4 regions of the Paenibacillus sp. DS2015 genome follow, and region 3 is predicted to be linked to each of the others. Evidence: riboswitches for the same ligand, from Rfam matches in the RefSeq annotation. Region 3 holds a riboswitch; each other region holds the start of a gene.

Region 1 (4,158 bases), on a different contig from region 3:
CTGCAATATGGGAATAAGACGGCGATCGATTTCCACTGCGGTAACGGCACCAGCTACCTGTGCCAATTTCTCCGTAAGTGCTCCAATACCAGGGCCAATCTCTAACGCCCCTTTCGTGGAATCCAATTCTGCCGCATTTACAATTTTAGTTAATATATTTTGATCAATTAGGAAATTCTGCCCCAAGCTTTTCTTAAAAGAAAAACCATGGCGCCGAATGATCTCCTTCGTTCGCCTTGGTGTAGCGATATCATCTATTTCATTCATATGATTTAGCCTCCCTCTTCTATTTGGGCGAGGGCGCGAACAAACTCATCGCGCGTAATCTGAAACATAGCTAAGCGCTTAAGAAATTGCTTGCCGTTACAATACCCAATCCCAAGAATGTTACCCATAGCCATCCTACGTGCAGCTGCTTCCGGGTGAACAAGCAGACCTGCTTGTACCAGATCTTCCATATCAATCAGGCTCTCTGCGCCCTCATAAGAGGTATGTACTCGGGCTAATGCATGCTGAATAGCTGCAGGCGAAGCATTCTCAACCCCAATATCGCCCTTTCGCGTCGCCTCCGCTTCAGGGATGAATGCATGTTTGCATCCAGGCACCTTCGCCGTAATAATTTTGCGAATACGCTCCCCCGCGTGATCAGGATCCGTTAGCACGATCACACCCCTACGCTCTTGCGCTAGAGCAATCCGTTGTAGAATACGGGCATTTATAGCTGAACCACCCGTCTCAATAGTATCTGCATCTACCGCTCTTTTAATGGCTGTGGTATCATCGCGACCTTCCACAACGATAATTTCTTTAATCATACGAATATTCCTCCCTGGACAAGACAACAACAAAAAGAAGAGGAATACACCTCTTCTTAGCATGACATAACAATGATCTTAATATTATAACATTAGAAAGCTGTTGTAAAACCCGAGCAACATTAGTTAAGCTCTGGCTTTACAGGTCCTATTACATAGACTGTTCTGCCCGATTTACGACCGAAGTCGCGTGCATTTTGTAGAGAGTCGAAGTACATATCGATCTTATTCCCCTTGATCGCACCACCCGTATCTTCTGCTCGGCGGAAGCCCATGCCTTCAATGTAAACCCACCACCCTAATGGAATCACATTAGGATCAACAGCAATCGTACGTCCTTCTGTTACACGAGTACCCGAAGCAGTGCGAGTACCTATCCCAGGTTCCTCTGATGAATAGGCAGTCATCGATACATTATTCAGCACTTTCTTGTAAGTGAAATCGACACCTGCCTTACTCACCTGATTGTTGGAGCTTACTTTGGTAATAGTGCTCTTAGGCTTAACCTCAGCTTTAGCCACAACCACCTTCGGTGCTTCTACCTTTGTTCCTACTGCGATTACTTTATGCTGCGCCACGGCCTGCACTTCTTTGCCTACCATACGCATAGATACCAGCTTACCATCTTGGTATATTTTTTCAATATTTTGAATGACCGTTCCGGTCTGTCCCTGCTGTACCACTTTGACTTTGCCCTTCAGGACCGTTGCATCTGCTGTCTTGATAATCCGAAAAGGTACTTTCTCTGTGCGTTGTACAGTTTGTTTATTAATCCGAACGATCTTAATATTCATATTATCCGTGACCGATGTGGTCAGAGAAGGAAATACTTTATCATCGCTCTCTAGTGAAAGTCCTAATTCTTCCATAGCGCCTTTCACTGTGTTCTTAGTTGTAAATCTAGTCTTCGTTTGACCATCTGATGTCACTTGAATCTCGATTGCACGGCGAATAACTATTTTGTCCCCGTCTACAAGTGAACCATTCAACGGCATAGAAACTTGATCTTCTGGCTTCAGTATAATAGCCTCTTCATCCAGCATTTCCTGAAGTATTACCCGACTTGTTTCCACTGCTTTAACTTGACCATCTACCACCAGATACACTTGTTTGCGTGCTTGAAAACTAACAAGCAGCAAAACCAAAAGAGTAATTGCGATTGAAATAATAGCTGCAAGTGAGATCTTAGTTAAATACTCATGCTTCCATCGCAATGCGTAAGTCATGCTGGATGATGGTGAATCATGGGTTTCTTCTTGTTGAAAACCGCCCACTTTCCGATCCTCCTTCATAGCCTCGCCGTCTAAGATAATGCATGATTGTAATTGACGTGACTATTTTTAAATTTTTACAGGACGCGTAACGTGAGATTGTCCTGCATCATGTACCCGTCTGCTCGACATGGTTGTCACCTCCTGTTAAACAACAGTATGATGACATCATTGCCTTTATTCTAAAACAAAAGAAGCCAAAAGAAAGAGTTAGAGGAACTCTTTCGTGGCTTCCGTAATTGTTAGAACAATTGGAATGTATGCACGAGGTTGCCTCTCTTCATAACGCTTACGAGGTTAGCTGTCGGGTTTGGACGAAAGAGAGCCGCCCTATCTTAGGTCACACGCTCATGGCGCATGCCTTCAAATTCACCCCTAGACCCTAGTAAAGAAATCATATATGCCATCATCATCACAAGTTTGTGAAGTGTCCTGTCATATTGGTTTCCCCGTTCTCTTATACAAGAGACTCAGCGAGACTGGTTCAGGAAAATATTGCCGCTCTAATATAGAGCCGCTCATACCACTGAAAAGATGATATCCTGTTTCTATGCATGTTGTAAAGGAGTAATCAACCACAAAAATCTGAATAAATGGTTAAAATAATGTAATATTCTCGCTTAATATAGTTAAAAAACCTTAATCATTCGCTTATACTCGTCTTTTCACCTGTTTTACTCTCTTTTTCACAAAATGCCAAAACGATCCAGTGCATTTTGAGTAGTTATTTGGGCTAATTCTTCGATGTCAATCCCTTTAATTAGCGCAGCTGCCTCTGCCACTAGTCTTACATGAGCAGATTCATTTCTCTTTCCACGAAATGGATGGGGTGTCAAATATGGAGCATCCGTTTCAATCAATAATCGATCCATTGGCACCTGTTGTAAAACCTCTTTTGGCTGCTTCGCATTCTTGAATGTGATCGGTCCTCCAAAGGATAAATGAAATCCCATATCTAGACATAACTTGGCAGTTTCCCAGCTACCTGAATAAGAATGCATAACCCCTCCAACTTCACTCGCCTTCTCCTCACGCAAAATTCTAACGACATCTTCGTGAGCATCACGATTATGAATAACAATGGGCATATTCAGCTCGCGAGCTAGTCCAATCTGCTGACGAAATACGCGATGCTGTACATCCTTAGGCGAGGTATCCCAATAATAATCAAGCCCTATTTCACCAATGGCTACCACTTTATCATGCTTACATAAAGAGGCGATCCACGCCATGTCTTCTTCCTTCATGGTAATGGCATCTTGAGGGTGCCAACCCACGGCCGCATAAATGAAATCATATTGCTCAGCCAACTTCATGGTTGTAGGAATGGTTTCTCGATTAAAGCCAACGTTAATCATTTTACCTACTCCTGCCTTTAGAGCATTCGCAATCACCTCTTCGCGGTCCTCGTCGAATTGTAATGCATCCAGATGCGTATGTGTGTCAAATAACATCATCCTAAAAACTCCTTTCATGTCGATCTCTTGTTGGTATTAAATAGACTATCTATAACTTAAATATACGGGCAACAGCAGGTGAGAACAGCGTTAATACATCTTTGAGCTTTTCTTCGGGATAATAGAGGTGGTTCTTCCCTCGGTGTATTCCACTAATGGAACGCACAATATCTGATACTTCAGAAATTTCCCTCAGACCATCCTGTCGATCCAATAGCAAAATTTGTTTCTGACTGGCCTCATCCCCTGGATGGAAAACATCATAAGGGAGGTCCGTAGGGAAGTCACTCTCGAGATCGTAATCTGGATTTAGACCTACCTTTAGAAACTCTTGTCTAATTTCGCTAATCATATTGGCATCCAACATTTCCAATTCTACATATTTATACAGCCTGCGATGTATAAATCTACTGCAAAGCTCACTTAGTATGTTATCTTCCTCTCCAATCCACTGCATAAATGCAGTCTGAAGGAGTGCTTCATCCATTTGAAGGTATAACTCGACCGTCACATTATCCTCAAACAGCCCTTGCAATGGCTTCAGCATAAATTTAAATTTGAAGCGATCTCTGTAAAGTTCTTTCGCCCGGCGAAAGATTTGGCGAAGTAAAATTT
Region 2 (4,158 bases), on a different contig from region 3:
CTTTTGCATTGTCCATTTTACCTAATTCCTCGCCACCCCTGTCTCCAGAACAACCTGACACTTCAGTACCTGCTAACTCCGCAGGCGTCAAACCATCAGCTAGAGATAAGCAGATATCATCCTTAGCACAGCTATATCATAAATACCCTGAGACCATAAAAACAAGGGGAGAAAGAATTAAACAAATTGCTCTTACTTTTGACGACGCGCCTGACTCTAGATTTACAGCACAAGTGTTGGATGTGTTAGACAAACACCATGTAAAGGCAACCTTTTTTGTCATTGGTGAACGGGCTAAGAAGCATCCTGAGCTTGTGGCTCGAATGAATCGAGAAGGTCATTCTATCGGTAATCACTCGTATAATCATCCACAATTCAGTAAAATATCGTTCGATAGCTTTCAAGATCAGATTCTAAAGACAGAACAGATCATCCATCAAATCGTGGGGTACAGCCCTCGACTCATTAGACCACCCTACGGTGATATCACAGAATCCCAGCTGAAATGGGCTAAAGCACATGGATATAAAATAATTAATTGGAACGTGGACTCCTTAGATTGGAAGGGTCTTAGTAAAGAAGAGGTCAAGAAAAACATCCTGTCCTCTGTTGGTCCTGGCTCCATTATTCTTCAGCATGCAGGTGGTGGAGAAGGTTCCGATCTTAAAGGTAGCATTGAAGCTCTGCCTGAGGTCATTCAAGAACTAAGAGATAAAGGTTATACATTCGTTCTGGTTGCCGATATGCTTCATATTTCGATGAGTAAAGAAAAGACAACTTCACCGTCCTTAAAGAGAGAGTGAGTGTGTCTGTAAGGAATATTAGCCGTTAGAGAAACTTCATGTTATAAAAAGAGCCGCTCTCGAACGATCGAGAGCGGCTCCTAAAAATCAATATTTATTTGATAATATACAACTCAACATTTTGATATCCAAAATCACGAACAGTAGCTTGACTTCCAGGGATAAAAATATCAATCCGATGTCCCTTTATAGCTGAGCCAACATCTTTGGCTGTAGCCACAAATGCTTGTTTAGGGAGACCCGCATGATTATGTCCCGTTACTAACACTTTAGTGCCTAAAGGGATAATACTTGGATCTACAGCTAGAGTACCCAATTTCAGTGGATTACCGAAATAATCAACTGCGCCCCATTTCCCATTCTCGCTAGCAGCAGCTGAATACGCTGATGCTTTTACATTGATCGTCTTAGAATAGTTAAATACTTTGCCCCATGCTTCGACCTTACTATCTTCGGGTATAACATTAAGAAGGCTTGTTGTTGAAACTTGCTTCGCTGTGATTGGAGTCGCTGCAGAAGCTACAGATTGCTTAACCACTGTACTAGATGTTGGAATGCTAAGGTTCATACCTTCATAAATATTCGTAGCACTTACCTTAGGGTTAGCTTGAATCATCTTGTTTAAATCCACCTTGTATTCCTTTGTGAGACTATAAAAAGTATCTCCAGCGGTTGCGACATGAATCTGATCTGCGTGAACGGGAGCCACTTGCATTGCTGCTGAAATGCCTATAATGGCTGTCATTATTTTGATAGTAGAAAATTTCTTCATAGTTCCTCCTTATTTTGCCTGCGGAGTTAGCTGTCGGATTCGGATTAGGAAGTTCACCCTACACGCCCTATACGCGCGATTCACCCCAAGGAATCAGGAATAGCGATCAATCATCGTCCTGCGTTCCATCAATAAAGTCCCCCACACTTTTCCTTAATCAAAAAGTTTTGGCATGTATGAATATATCACAACTTTGTAACTATTACACATGAAATTGTTACCATTTTGATATTTATTTTTGTTTTTATTATTTTTTCTGTAGAATTTCATATACTAATTCGAGTGTATTATTCATTGTTTACACTGAGCTGATCATATTTAACATAGATTTTACAATTGTACATACCTAAATATAGTAGAATATTATTGAAACTAAATAACATATTGATTGACCTGTTGGGGGCACTATGATGGAAGAACAGAAAACAATAAACCGTACAACGACGTCCGTATACTTAAATCGTGATTTAAGCTGGGTTGAATTTAACTGGCGCGTTCTTCAAGAAGCACAGGATGCAGATCACCCGCTTCTAGAAAGAGCCAAATTTCTAGCCATTGTCTCGACAAATTTAGATGAGTTCATGAGCGTTCGCGTGGCTGGCATTCAAGATCAGATTAAGGCCGGTTATACTAAAAAGGATTTTACAGGTTATACACCCTCAGGATTATACAAACGCCTGATGAAACGAGTATCCAAAATGATTAGCGAGCAATACCGGACTTTTCGTGATATTTCACGACAATTAAGTAAAGAGGGAATCGTTTTTTCTAGCTATGAGGATTTGACCGCCGCTCAAAAACAAGCTATGGAACAATATTATCAAGATATCATCTTCCCTGTGTTAACACCTATGGCCGTTGACCAGAGTCGACCCTTTCCGCTTGTTCATAGCCAATATGTATATTTGTCAGTTGTGCTTAATCGACAAGAGAGTACCGAAGAAGATCCCTACTTCGCCATATTACAAATTCCATCTAATCTTGCGAGATGTATTCCACTACCTCATCGTACAAACAGCAAGAAGCGCCAATTCATTTTTATAGAAGAGGTCATCAAGCAGCATATTCATACTTTGTTTAGTGGATATGATCCCGTAGCGGTTCATGAGTTCCGGATAACACGTAATTCTGATCTCACGATTGATGAGGAAGGTGCCGAAGACTTGCTAGAGGAGATTGAGAAGGAACTCCGTAAACGTAGATGGGGAGCGCCTGTCCGGATGGAGGTTCAAAAAGGGATTCACCCTTATGCACTAAGTCAACTCCAAACAGAATTTGAAATTACTGATTTCATATTTGATATTGAAGGTCCTTTAGATCTCAGCTTTCTCCGAAATTTCGTGGGTTCGTTGAAAGGTTATCCTAAATTAATCTATGCACCTATTGAGCCCGTATATCCACCCGAATTTGAAGAAAATGAAGACTTTTTCCAAGTTCTCCATGAACGTGACGTTCTTGTCTATCATCCTTATGAATCTTTTGAATCCGTGACAGATTTCATCATTCAAGCTTCTGAGGATGAACATGTCATGGCGATTAAGATGACCCTGTATCGTGTGAGTGGTAACTCACCCTTGATTCAAGCCCTAGCTCTCGCGGCTGAATCAGGGAAACAAGTGACGGTCGTAGTGGAACTAAGAGCCCGATTTGATGAAGAGCGTAATATCGCTTGGGCTCGAAAACTTGAGAAATCAGGATGTCATGTTGTTTATGGTTTAGTGGGTCTAAAAACGCATGCGAAGATCACACTCGTCGTCCGTCAGGAAGGCAGTGAATTACGTCGATATGTCCACGTAGGTACGGGGAATTATAATGATAGTACCGCTAAGGTGTACACGGATTTAAGCCTGTTCACTTCCAATCACCTTATTGGTCTAGATGCGTCTGAGTTATTCAACCAAATCACCGGTTACTCAAGTAATCATGAGTGGGACGCTATTACTGTAGCTCCATCGAACATGAGTAATACCCTCTCCATGCTTATGCAGAGAGAAGCCGAACATGCTACAGCAGGTAGACCTGCAAAAATCATCGCCAAGATGAACTCACTATCTAACCAAGAAATGATTGACGAGCTGTATGACGCATCACAAGCCGGCGTTCAGATCGATCTGATTATACGTGGGGTGTGTTGTCTTCGTCCTGGAGTCCCTAACTTGAGTGAGCGTATTACGGTTCGAAGTATTGTAGATCGGTTTCTAGAGCATACGAGGATCTATTATTTTGAGAATGGGGGTAACCCGGAGCTCTGGATCTCTAGTGCAGATTGGATGACACGCAATTTAACTAGACGAATTGAGTTAATGTGTCCTGTCTACGATGATCATATCCGAAATTTAATTGTCCAAATTCTGGATCTATCCCTTAAAGATAATGTGAAGGCTAGATTTCTACAAAATAATGGAAACTATGAATTCAAAAACAAAGAACTAGCCCCCTTTAGGAGCCAGTTCGAAGCCATGGATGTTATCAAGTGGAAGGAAAGTCTATCTTCAATTTCAGATTCCATGCACTCTTAAACACTTTCATAGCACTTTCCATTTCTTCTTGTTCAATCCATGTCTCCGCATCGCTAATGACAGT
Region 3 (4,158 bases):
ATTGAGCACAGTTGTCTTACCAGAACCTAAATATCCGCAGAGGACAGTGACGGGGATTCTTGTTGTATTCATAAAGTTCTCCTTTCAATACTCACTTAATAGTAATAATTACGATTTAATAAAATATAATATATAATTCCTTGTTGCATTTGTCAACTTATGAACATAAGAACCTATGAATAAAACAAAAAAAACTCCCAACGTGAATGTTAGGAGTTCCAATAAGCCGTTATTATTTATTTAGGTGGTACGGTACCGTAGTAATGACAATATCTTTTTGATTAATTAAGAATGTACGAATAAGTAAACTCGATTGATTGTGTAGAATATTCTGCCACCAATGCTTCGTAATGAATTGAGGAATGACAATCGTAATATGATCTGTCGCAGCTGTTTTCCATTCAATCGTCTCAATGAACTTCAACAAAGGACGTACCACACTCCGATATCGTGAACGAAGAACAATCAGTCTTACGCCCGGATTCCATTCGGCCCATTTTTGTTCCATCTTCTGTATTTCTCCCTCATCAAAACCAATATAGACTGCAACCACATTGTCTGACATCGAGCGAGCATAACTTATCGAATTAAGCACAACACGTGTGACTCCTGAGACAGGAACTAGAATGGTACTTCCTTTAATAACCGGCTTATCTGTATCCAATTGGATACGTAACTGGTCTGCCGTATTGAGATAATGACGATGGATTCGCATGAAGAGAAGCATCACAAGCGGTAGGAAAATAAACACCATCCAAATATGCGAGAATTTCGTAAAAATAAAAATGAGTGTGATAGTAAGGGTAGTGATCATACCGATTGTATTAATCGTAAACCGTAACCCCCAGCCAGGTGGCTTGCTTCGATACCAACGGACCATCATGCCTAACTGTGACAGTGTAAAGGGGATGAATACACCCACCGCATAGAGCGGAATTAGACCTTCTGTATTCCCGTGAAATACTGCGACCAGTACAGAGGACAATACACCTAGAATGATGATCCCATTAGAAAACCCTAGGCGATCACCACGAACCATGAACATATGTGGCATAAATTTGTCCTTAGCAAGCATAAAAGCTAACAAGGGAAATGCCGAATACGCAGTATTTGCTGCTAGAAACAGAATAAGTGCAGTAACGCCTTGAATTGCAAAGTAGAGCCCTCCACGTCCGAATACTGATTCAGCAATCTGAGATACAATGGTCGCTTTCGGATCTGGTGTAACGCCGTACCAATAGGCCAGTAAGCTAATACCCGTAAACATGGCACCTAGAATTAGCCCCATCATGACTAACGTCTTCGCTGCATTACGATCTGAGGGTTGCTTAAAATTCGGAATTGCATTCGATACGGCTTCAACGCCGGTCAGAGCTGAACACCCCGAACTAAATGCCTTCAATAGTAGAAACAGACTTATATTCGATACAGCGGCCCCAATCTCGGGAATATCTGTATGAATACTACCCGTTACATATTTGAACAACCCCGAGATAATCAAGACAAAGATAGACACCACAAACAGGTAGACTGGAAAAGCGATAAAAGAAGCGGCTTCCGTAACTCCTCTTAAATTAACAATTGTTAACAATATAATGACCGTTATCGCGATCAATACATTGTGATCATGAAGCTGTGGAAATGCAGACGTCAGCGCATCTGTCCCTGCCGATGCACTGACAGCGACCGTAAGAATGTAATCCACTAAGAGTGAACCACCGGCCATCAGTCCGGTGGATACACCTAAGTTATCCTTAGCCACGATATATGCTCCCCCACCCATAGGATAAGAGAAGATCGTCTGACGGTACGATAGAATAAGGATCGCTAATAGTCCCAGTACAGCTAGTGAAATGGGAAGCGAATACCATATAGCAGTAAATCCAGCCGCCATCAGCACAATCAGAATCTGTTCCGTACCATACGCGACCGATGATAATGCATCTGAGGAAAGTACCGCAAGTGCTTTAAACTTACTTAATTTCTCATGATCAAGCTCATCTGATTTCATTGGACGACCGATTAATAATCTTTTTATTTTGCTGACCATTATCGTTAAACCCCTTCTTTTACAAGTAGAATCAGCCATGCTGTGCGCCAATTTAAGAAGGTTCTCTTGCGGGTCCTGTCCTTTAAACATACAGAGATCTGCATGTCTAAACATAGGTCATGTAACCACCCAAGCTTACGAGGTTAGCTGTCGGATTCGGGCTGTGGATTAGCCCTACGTATACAATACGATTCACCCCATTGGCATGATGCCAAACTATTGGTTCCCCCGCTTTTCCTAACGAAAATTCAGCGCTATTCAACTTATCACGAGAGTTAATTCTAAGGCGCACGAAGTTAACTGTAAACTTCCAAAAAAAGAAAAAAAGGAAGGAAAAGGGATGTAATTTGACTGAAAGAACCATGTAATACATGAATCTCATTCATTATCACGTATTATCGCTTTAAAGCTAATGATTATGAGTAAAAGTGACTAGTCACAGAAAAGACATCTCATTTATTCTCTATCGCACCTTAAATATGGGATAATTTATTAAATATATTGAAAATTCAGTTGATATTACCGATAATAACAAATGAAGTCACTTATTCTCGACTTGTCATAAGAATGACAATCACACAAATTCAGCAACGGGGGAATGAAATAACCATGTTCAAAAACAGAATAATCTCAGCACTACTAGCCTTTATCTTACTGGGCACTCTCGTATTTCCAGCAGTCTCTTCAGCAGCAGCAACGCAGAAGTCAATTGAAGAGGTTAACACAATCTCGCTTGAAAAGAACAATCCTGTGGTGACTATAAACACAGCCGGAGAAAATGACTTTAACTCCGAAGATTATTACTCTGATTACGACGACACATTCACGGACGAAGACGAAGAAGAGTACGAATATGATCCAGAATTTGCAGAATTTCTTGACTATGCCGACCAACTTGAATTGATTGCTTCATTTGAGAATAAGGCCATTTCAAGTTTTGAAAAATATGCCTATGTAAACATCACGTCTAGTAATCGCAAACAGGCTTTTATCACTCTCAACAACTCTGTTGTCCCTAATTACACTAAATTCGTAGTCGCTTTGAAGAAGATTAAACCAACAAATACGACCTTAAAGAACATACATGCTACATATATTAAGGGAGCCTCTTTACAGCTCCAAGGCCTTACGTTAATGAAAAATTCCCTTTCTACGACCAAAATTAATAGTAAATTATTCTATCAAGCGAATAGCAAATTAGATACGGGTCGTACACTGGTCAGTAAGTATAGTAACGATATCGATTCTTATGTAGCTAAATTTGAATACTAATGAGTGAATCTTTATTCAATCAGTGATCTCTATTTGAATATTTAGTAAAACTATTAAAGTAGGAACAGTCTTTACCGATAATGACATAAGAAACTACAAATATATAACGAAGGAATGATCTACGAATGAGTAAGAACAGAATAATAATGACACTACTAGCTTTTATCTTGATTAGTACCCTCGTATTTCCAACTGTATCCTCAGCAGAAACTACAGGAGGGAACTCAACAATAATTGAAGATACCGACACCACAGAGGATCTTTATACCGATGAGGAACCTGAATATGATCCGGAATATGCAGCGCTTCTTGAATATGTAGATGCACTTGAATTAATTGCTAAATTTGAAGATAAAGCCGTTACTTCATACACCAAAAATAATAGATATGTAACTGCTAGCAATCGCAAACAGACCTATGCAGCTTTCAATAATACCATTATCCCTAATTACACTAAATTTGTAGTGGGTTTGAAGAGAATTAAACCTACGACTCCCAAATTGAAGCAAATTCATGACACTTATATCAAAGGTGCATCATTGCAACTTCAAGCCTTTACTTTGTTCAAAAAATCTCTCGGTTCAGCAACGATCAATTATAAGACATTCGATCAGGCTAACGTTAAGCTAGCCGCTGGCTACAAGCTTGTTGATAAATATATTAATGACTTCCAAGCCTATATAGATTTATTTGAATAGTTCGCAATGAAACAACACACTTAACCAAGCGGTATAAAGAACCAGAGTGCTCTTCACTCTGGTTCTTTATATTTCAATCTATACAAGGTCGTAACGGATAGTCAGTACTACTTTCAATCCGAATCTCACACTTGGGAA
Region 4 (4,158 bases), on a different contig from region 3:
AAGCTACAATACAAATCTCCTCTGGCATGGGCCATGATCGATCCTGAATACACCCTTGTACTTGAGAATAACCATATTAACAACTATATGAAGGTAGATGACGACCACAAGATTGTATCACGCTTAAACATAAGCATCACCAAGCTAGTGGAAACATGGCTTGGAAGTCTGTCCTGGTGAGGTGAGAGCTGGTGAGGAACAATATCGCCAATGGCTGGAAAAGTGTTAAAGACCAATTTTACGTTGTAATCATTCTATTTTTATACCAGTTAATCTGTGGGTATTTTCTATACCGTTTGGTTCAATCGGCGGTAGTCCCTTTATTCCTACGCTATCCTGACCCACCACCGAATGAGTTGAGTAAGATTCTTTTCTATGTAGAAGGACAACTGAGTCTAACCAACAATGAAACTGTCCATTCCTATCTTTGGATCTTATTAGGTATGCTACTCTTACGAATGATACTTACACCACTTATTCATGCAGGAATCCTTTACGGTCTTCATAAAGAAAGAGTTGGAGAGCCTGGGCTTTTCTTTTTCAAAGGTATTCAACAACTTTGGAAGCCGATGGCGCTACTCTATTGGATAGAGATCGGACTTGTATTGATTCCAGCTTACTGGGTCATTCCTAAATTATATGATATTGGTCTTACTGGATTTCTATCTCCATCCATATGGATTCAAGCCGTGCCCTACATGCTCGCTTGGTATGTATACCGATATATTATCCATCAATTGATTCTCTATGTTCAGTTCGGAGTAACCGGTCGCGCCGGAATCCTGTCCTCCATTCGAATCTGTCTTCGATACACGCTATCTGTTATGGGTATATCTCTCATTCTAGGCCTCAGTTGCATATTACTGTTCAGCCTATTCACAGGTATGTCCCTCTGGTGGACCGGATTAATTGGTCTTATTATCCAACAGGCCTATCATTTCATTTCCTGTCTGTTTAAATTATGGGGAATCACTGCGCAATTTGATTTATGGTATAACAAGAAGTTCCGATGACTTCACAAAAAACTATTTTTAAGAATATATGAAAAAATAGTTATTAAATTTTTGTCATCACTCCAATCCCTTGATATAGGAAAAACCCCCCCTTTTTTCGTGAAATAAGGGGGGGTTTTTCTATCTTTTTTTGCTTTAACCGTTTGCTAAACCTTAGATCCTCTGTTAAAATGATCCCAGTTGGTTTTAGTAACAACTTTGTAATCTTTATGACACTATTATTGTAGACGACCGCCATTTCATTACTTTCAGGTGCACGATAAAGGCCAAATTCCTTGGCACCAGGAAGCGGGGGATCCATTAAATGGGTGAATTGATCTCGCATTAGAGGGATCATAGGGGACCTTCAACCGAATCCTTAAGCTAACCTCGCAGGCATTGGAAGGGGAAAATGTAATTGAAGAAGAAATTATCCGCTGCAGCATTGAGCGTGGCACTCGCATTAACTATTGGAACTGGAAGCGTATTTGCAGACTCGAAATTGAACACAGCCATTCAACCCACTATCGGAGTTAGTTATAAAACCGCGGGTACCACTACAAACGGATTTGACTGCTCTGGTTTTACCAGATATGTCTTTCAGAAATTAGGTGTAAATCTCCCTCGTCAGTCTGCATCGCAATATCAGATGGGTACCTCTGTATCGCGTAATCAGCTGAGATCTGGAGACCTTGTTTTCTTTAATACCTCCGGAAGAGGTGTGTCCCATGTTGGGATATTTGTTGGAAATGGTAAATTTGCACATGCCTCTTCATCACGTGGTGTCATGATTAGCCCTCTTAGTCAAAGCTATTATGCCAACCGCTACGTGGGTGCCAAACGTGTTATGAGTACAGCTAAGTATCAAGCCACTGCGTATAACTAACCTTTATAATTAGGCTCACAACTGAGACTTTTGCCGAAGTCTCAGTTGTGGGTTTTTTCTTTTATTACATACAATAACGTAATAAATTACAAAAAGGTTTCAATTTTTGTAACTAATCCATAAATTTTTTTAATAATATTCATAGAAACAATTGCCAAACTACTAATCCTTTGTTACAATAGTCCCAGTTAGATTTTAGTAACAACTTTGTAATAAGTATTGTAACAACTTATCATTGATGTATACGTTCTATCAATTATAGTGTTAACAAATCAGCCGAATTCCCGTAAACTCGGGAAGCGGGGGAACCAGTAGTGGGTGAATTGATCTTGCATCAAAGGGATCATAGGGGACCTTCAACCGAATCCTTAAGCTAACCTCGCAGGCACCAGGAGGAGTCATATTGTTGAATAAGAAATTAGTATCTTCAGTTATGGGTTTGGCATTATTATTTACTATTGGAACAGGAAGCGCTTTCGCAGATTCTAAATTGGATAAAGCGATTGCTCCAACAATTGGAACTAGTTATAAAGAAGCTGGAGTCAGCACAAACGGCTTCGATTGCTCCGGGTTTACAATGTATATTTTTGATAAATTAGGTATTAACTTACCTCATCAATCCGGTTCCCAATACAACATGGGTACTTCTGTAGCCCGTGATGATTTACGCGAAGGCGATCTAGTATTCTTTAATACGAATGGAAGAGGCGTTTCACACGTCGGAATTTATGTTGGAAATGGTAAATTTGCACACTCTTCTTCTTCTAGAGGGGTAATTATTAATTCACTTAGCGAGAGCTACTACGTTTCTAAATACGTTGGTGCTAAGAGAATTATGAGTACTGATACATACAATGCCGTTGCCATTGATTAAACCATTCATTTGACCCTACGCCCGAGAATTGAGATTTCTCTAAATCTCAATTCTCGGGTTTTTCTGTCTAGTTTTATGTGCATCATTTAGTGCTGATCCAAACATACTATAAAATTTAAGCTTAATCTTTATTACCCCGCTACCTAAGAATTAAACATCCACCACATCTTCAATTGTAAATATGTATATATCACAAGTATTTTCATGATGATAACCCTGCCTACCCATATAACAAAGGAGATTCTACTCATGAGCCATAAAGATTACCCATTTATTGTGCTTCCTATGGAAATTAGCCATGCCAAATCTATTTGCGAATGGAAGTTCGCTCCTCCTTACAATATATATGGATGGTTACCATGGGAACAAATGGAGCTACTTGGTATTGAGTTTGGAGACCCTCTCCTACGCGCAACTCAATATCTCTCAGTAATGAATGAATCCGGAGATCTTTGCGGATTCGCACAGTTATTTCCACTAGAAGGAGTGACCCGATTAGGAATCTGTATGCACCCTGATTTATGTGGTCAGGGAAAGGGTAAATCTTTTGTACTATCCATTGTTCACGCTGCATTGTTACGCGAGCCCCACGACGAGATTGATTTAGAGGTGCTCACTTGGAATAAACGTGCTATTCAAGCCTATATCAAAGCGAATTTTATTATTACGGATTGTTATGAACGACTTACTCCTGAAGGTATTAAAGACTTTTACTGCATGGTTTATCAACTAAATAATGACTAATTATATGACAAATAGCACTAATCCGTGAGTTGTTTGGTATAATCAAGAAGATAATTGTTTCTTTTTTGTCACAAACGCTATGCTCTAAGGATTTGTTCCGTTATAATAAATACATTAGTTTACATAGAAAGAAGGGACGAATAAGTATGCAAAAATGGATCATGAGCGGTTTGTTTTTCGCCGCGTGTGCTATAGCTCTGGTACTTATGTTCACACTACCAGGTAAAGAAGAAATAGCAGAAGAAGAGAAACCAGCCATGCCTGTGGTGACATTAGATGCGGGTGCAGCTGAAACATTGGTTAAAGCCAACTGTATTAGCTGTCATGGCGATCAACTGCAAGGTTCGGTAGGACCGAATTTACAGAACATCGGAGCTACACTATCCGCGGAACAGATTTACAATATCGTTTCTAAAGGTAGCGGAATAATGCCGGCTTTCAAAGATCAATTAAAAGATGAAGAAATTGCTAACGTTGCTCTTTGGTTATCCGAGAAGAAGTAATCGCTAACATTCATAGAAGAAACGGGCATCACTCCAATAGGAATGATGCCCGTTTCTTCTATATATAACTATCTTTTCCTCTGTTCTTCTTATTTCACTCTTTCATTACCACACATTTTCTCAAATGATTCATTATATTGTTGCGCAGTTTTGAAATCG

The links. A riboswitch is a leader RNA that binds a small molecule or an ion and turns the genes downstream of it on or off. The one in region 3 is predicted to bind cyclic di-AMP.
Region 1: another riboswitch for cyclic di-AMP. It lies ahead of J2T13_RS20550 (3D domain-containing protein); the one in region 3 lies ahead of J2T13_RS16825 (APC family permease).
Region 2: another riboswitch for cyclic di-AMP. It lies ahead of J2T13_RS09585 (3D domain-containing protein); the one in region 3 lies ahead of J2T13_RS16825 (APC family permease).
Region 4: another riboswitch for cyclic di-AMP. It lies ahead of J2T13_RS22725 (C40 family peptidase); the one in region 3 lies ahead of J2T13_RS16825 (APC family permease).

What each region holds. Positions count from the first base shown of each region.
Region 1 covers NZ_JBNPWS010000030.1:14,380-18,537, reverse strand. Annotated here, with positions in the region: gene rsmA (16S rRNA (adenine(1518)-N(6)/adenine(1519)-N(6))-dimethyltransferase RsmA) at 1-267, opposite strand, end outside; gene rnmV (ribonuclease M5) at 273-815, opposite strand; gene J2T13_RS20550 (3D domain-containing protein) at 938-2,089, opposite strand; cyclic di-AMP (ydaO/yuaA leader) riboswitch at 2,358-2,572, opposite strand; gene J2T13_RS20545 (TatD family hydrolase) at 2,773-3,543, opposite strand; gene J2T13_RS20540 (HD domain-containing protein) at 3,593-4,158, opposite strand, start outside.
Region 2 covers NZ_JBNPWS010000008.1:68,111-72,268, forward strand. Annotated here, with positions in the region: gene J2T13_RS09580 (polysaccharide deacetylase family protein) at 1-803, shown strand, start outside; gene J2T13_RS09585 (3D domain-containing protein) at 898-1,575, opposite strand; cyclic di-AMP (ydaO/yuaA leader) riboswitch at 1,576-1,758, opposite strand; gene ppk1 (polyphosphate kinase 1) at 1,983-4,094, shown strand; gene J2T13_RS09595 (Ppx/GppA family phosphatase) at 4,045-4,158, opposite strand, start outside.
Region 3 covers NZ_JBNPWS010000020.1:8,874-13,031, reverse strand. Annotated here, with positions in the region: gene J2T13_RS16830 (GTP-binding protein) at 1-72, opposite strand, end outside; gene J2T13_RS16825 (APC family permease) at 233-2,050, opposite strand; cyclic di-AMP (ydaO/yuaA leader) riboswitch at 2,168-2,314, opposite strand; gene J2T13_RS16820 (hypothetical protein) at 2,618-3,322, shown strand; gene J2T13_RS16815 (hypothetical protein) at 3,448-4,020, shown strand.
Region 4 covers NZ_JBNPWS010000037.1:15,940-20,097, reverse strand. Annotated here, with positions in the region: gene J2T13_RS22740 (M1 family metallopeptidase) at 1-180, shown strand, start outside; gene J2T13_RS22735 (hypothetical protein) at 192-1,013, shown strand; cyclic di-AMP (ydaO/yuaA leader) riboswitch at 1,268-1,406, shown strand; gene J2T13_RS22730 (C40 family peptidase) at 1,411-1,878, shown strand; cyclic di-AMP (ydaO/yuaA leader) riboswitch at 2,143-2,281, shown strand; gene J2T13_RS22725 (C40 family peptidase) at 2,285-2,752, shown strand; gene J2T13_RS22720 (GNAT family N-acetyltransferase) at 3,002-3,496, shown strand; gene J2T13_RS22715 (c-type cytochrome) at 3,643-3,999, shown strand; gene J2T13_RS22710 (4a-hydroxytetrahydrobiopterin dehydratase) at 4,089-4,158, opposite strand, start outside.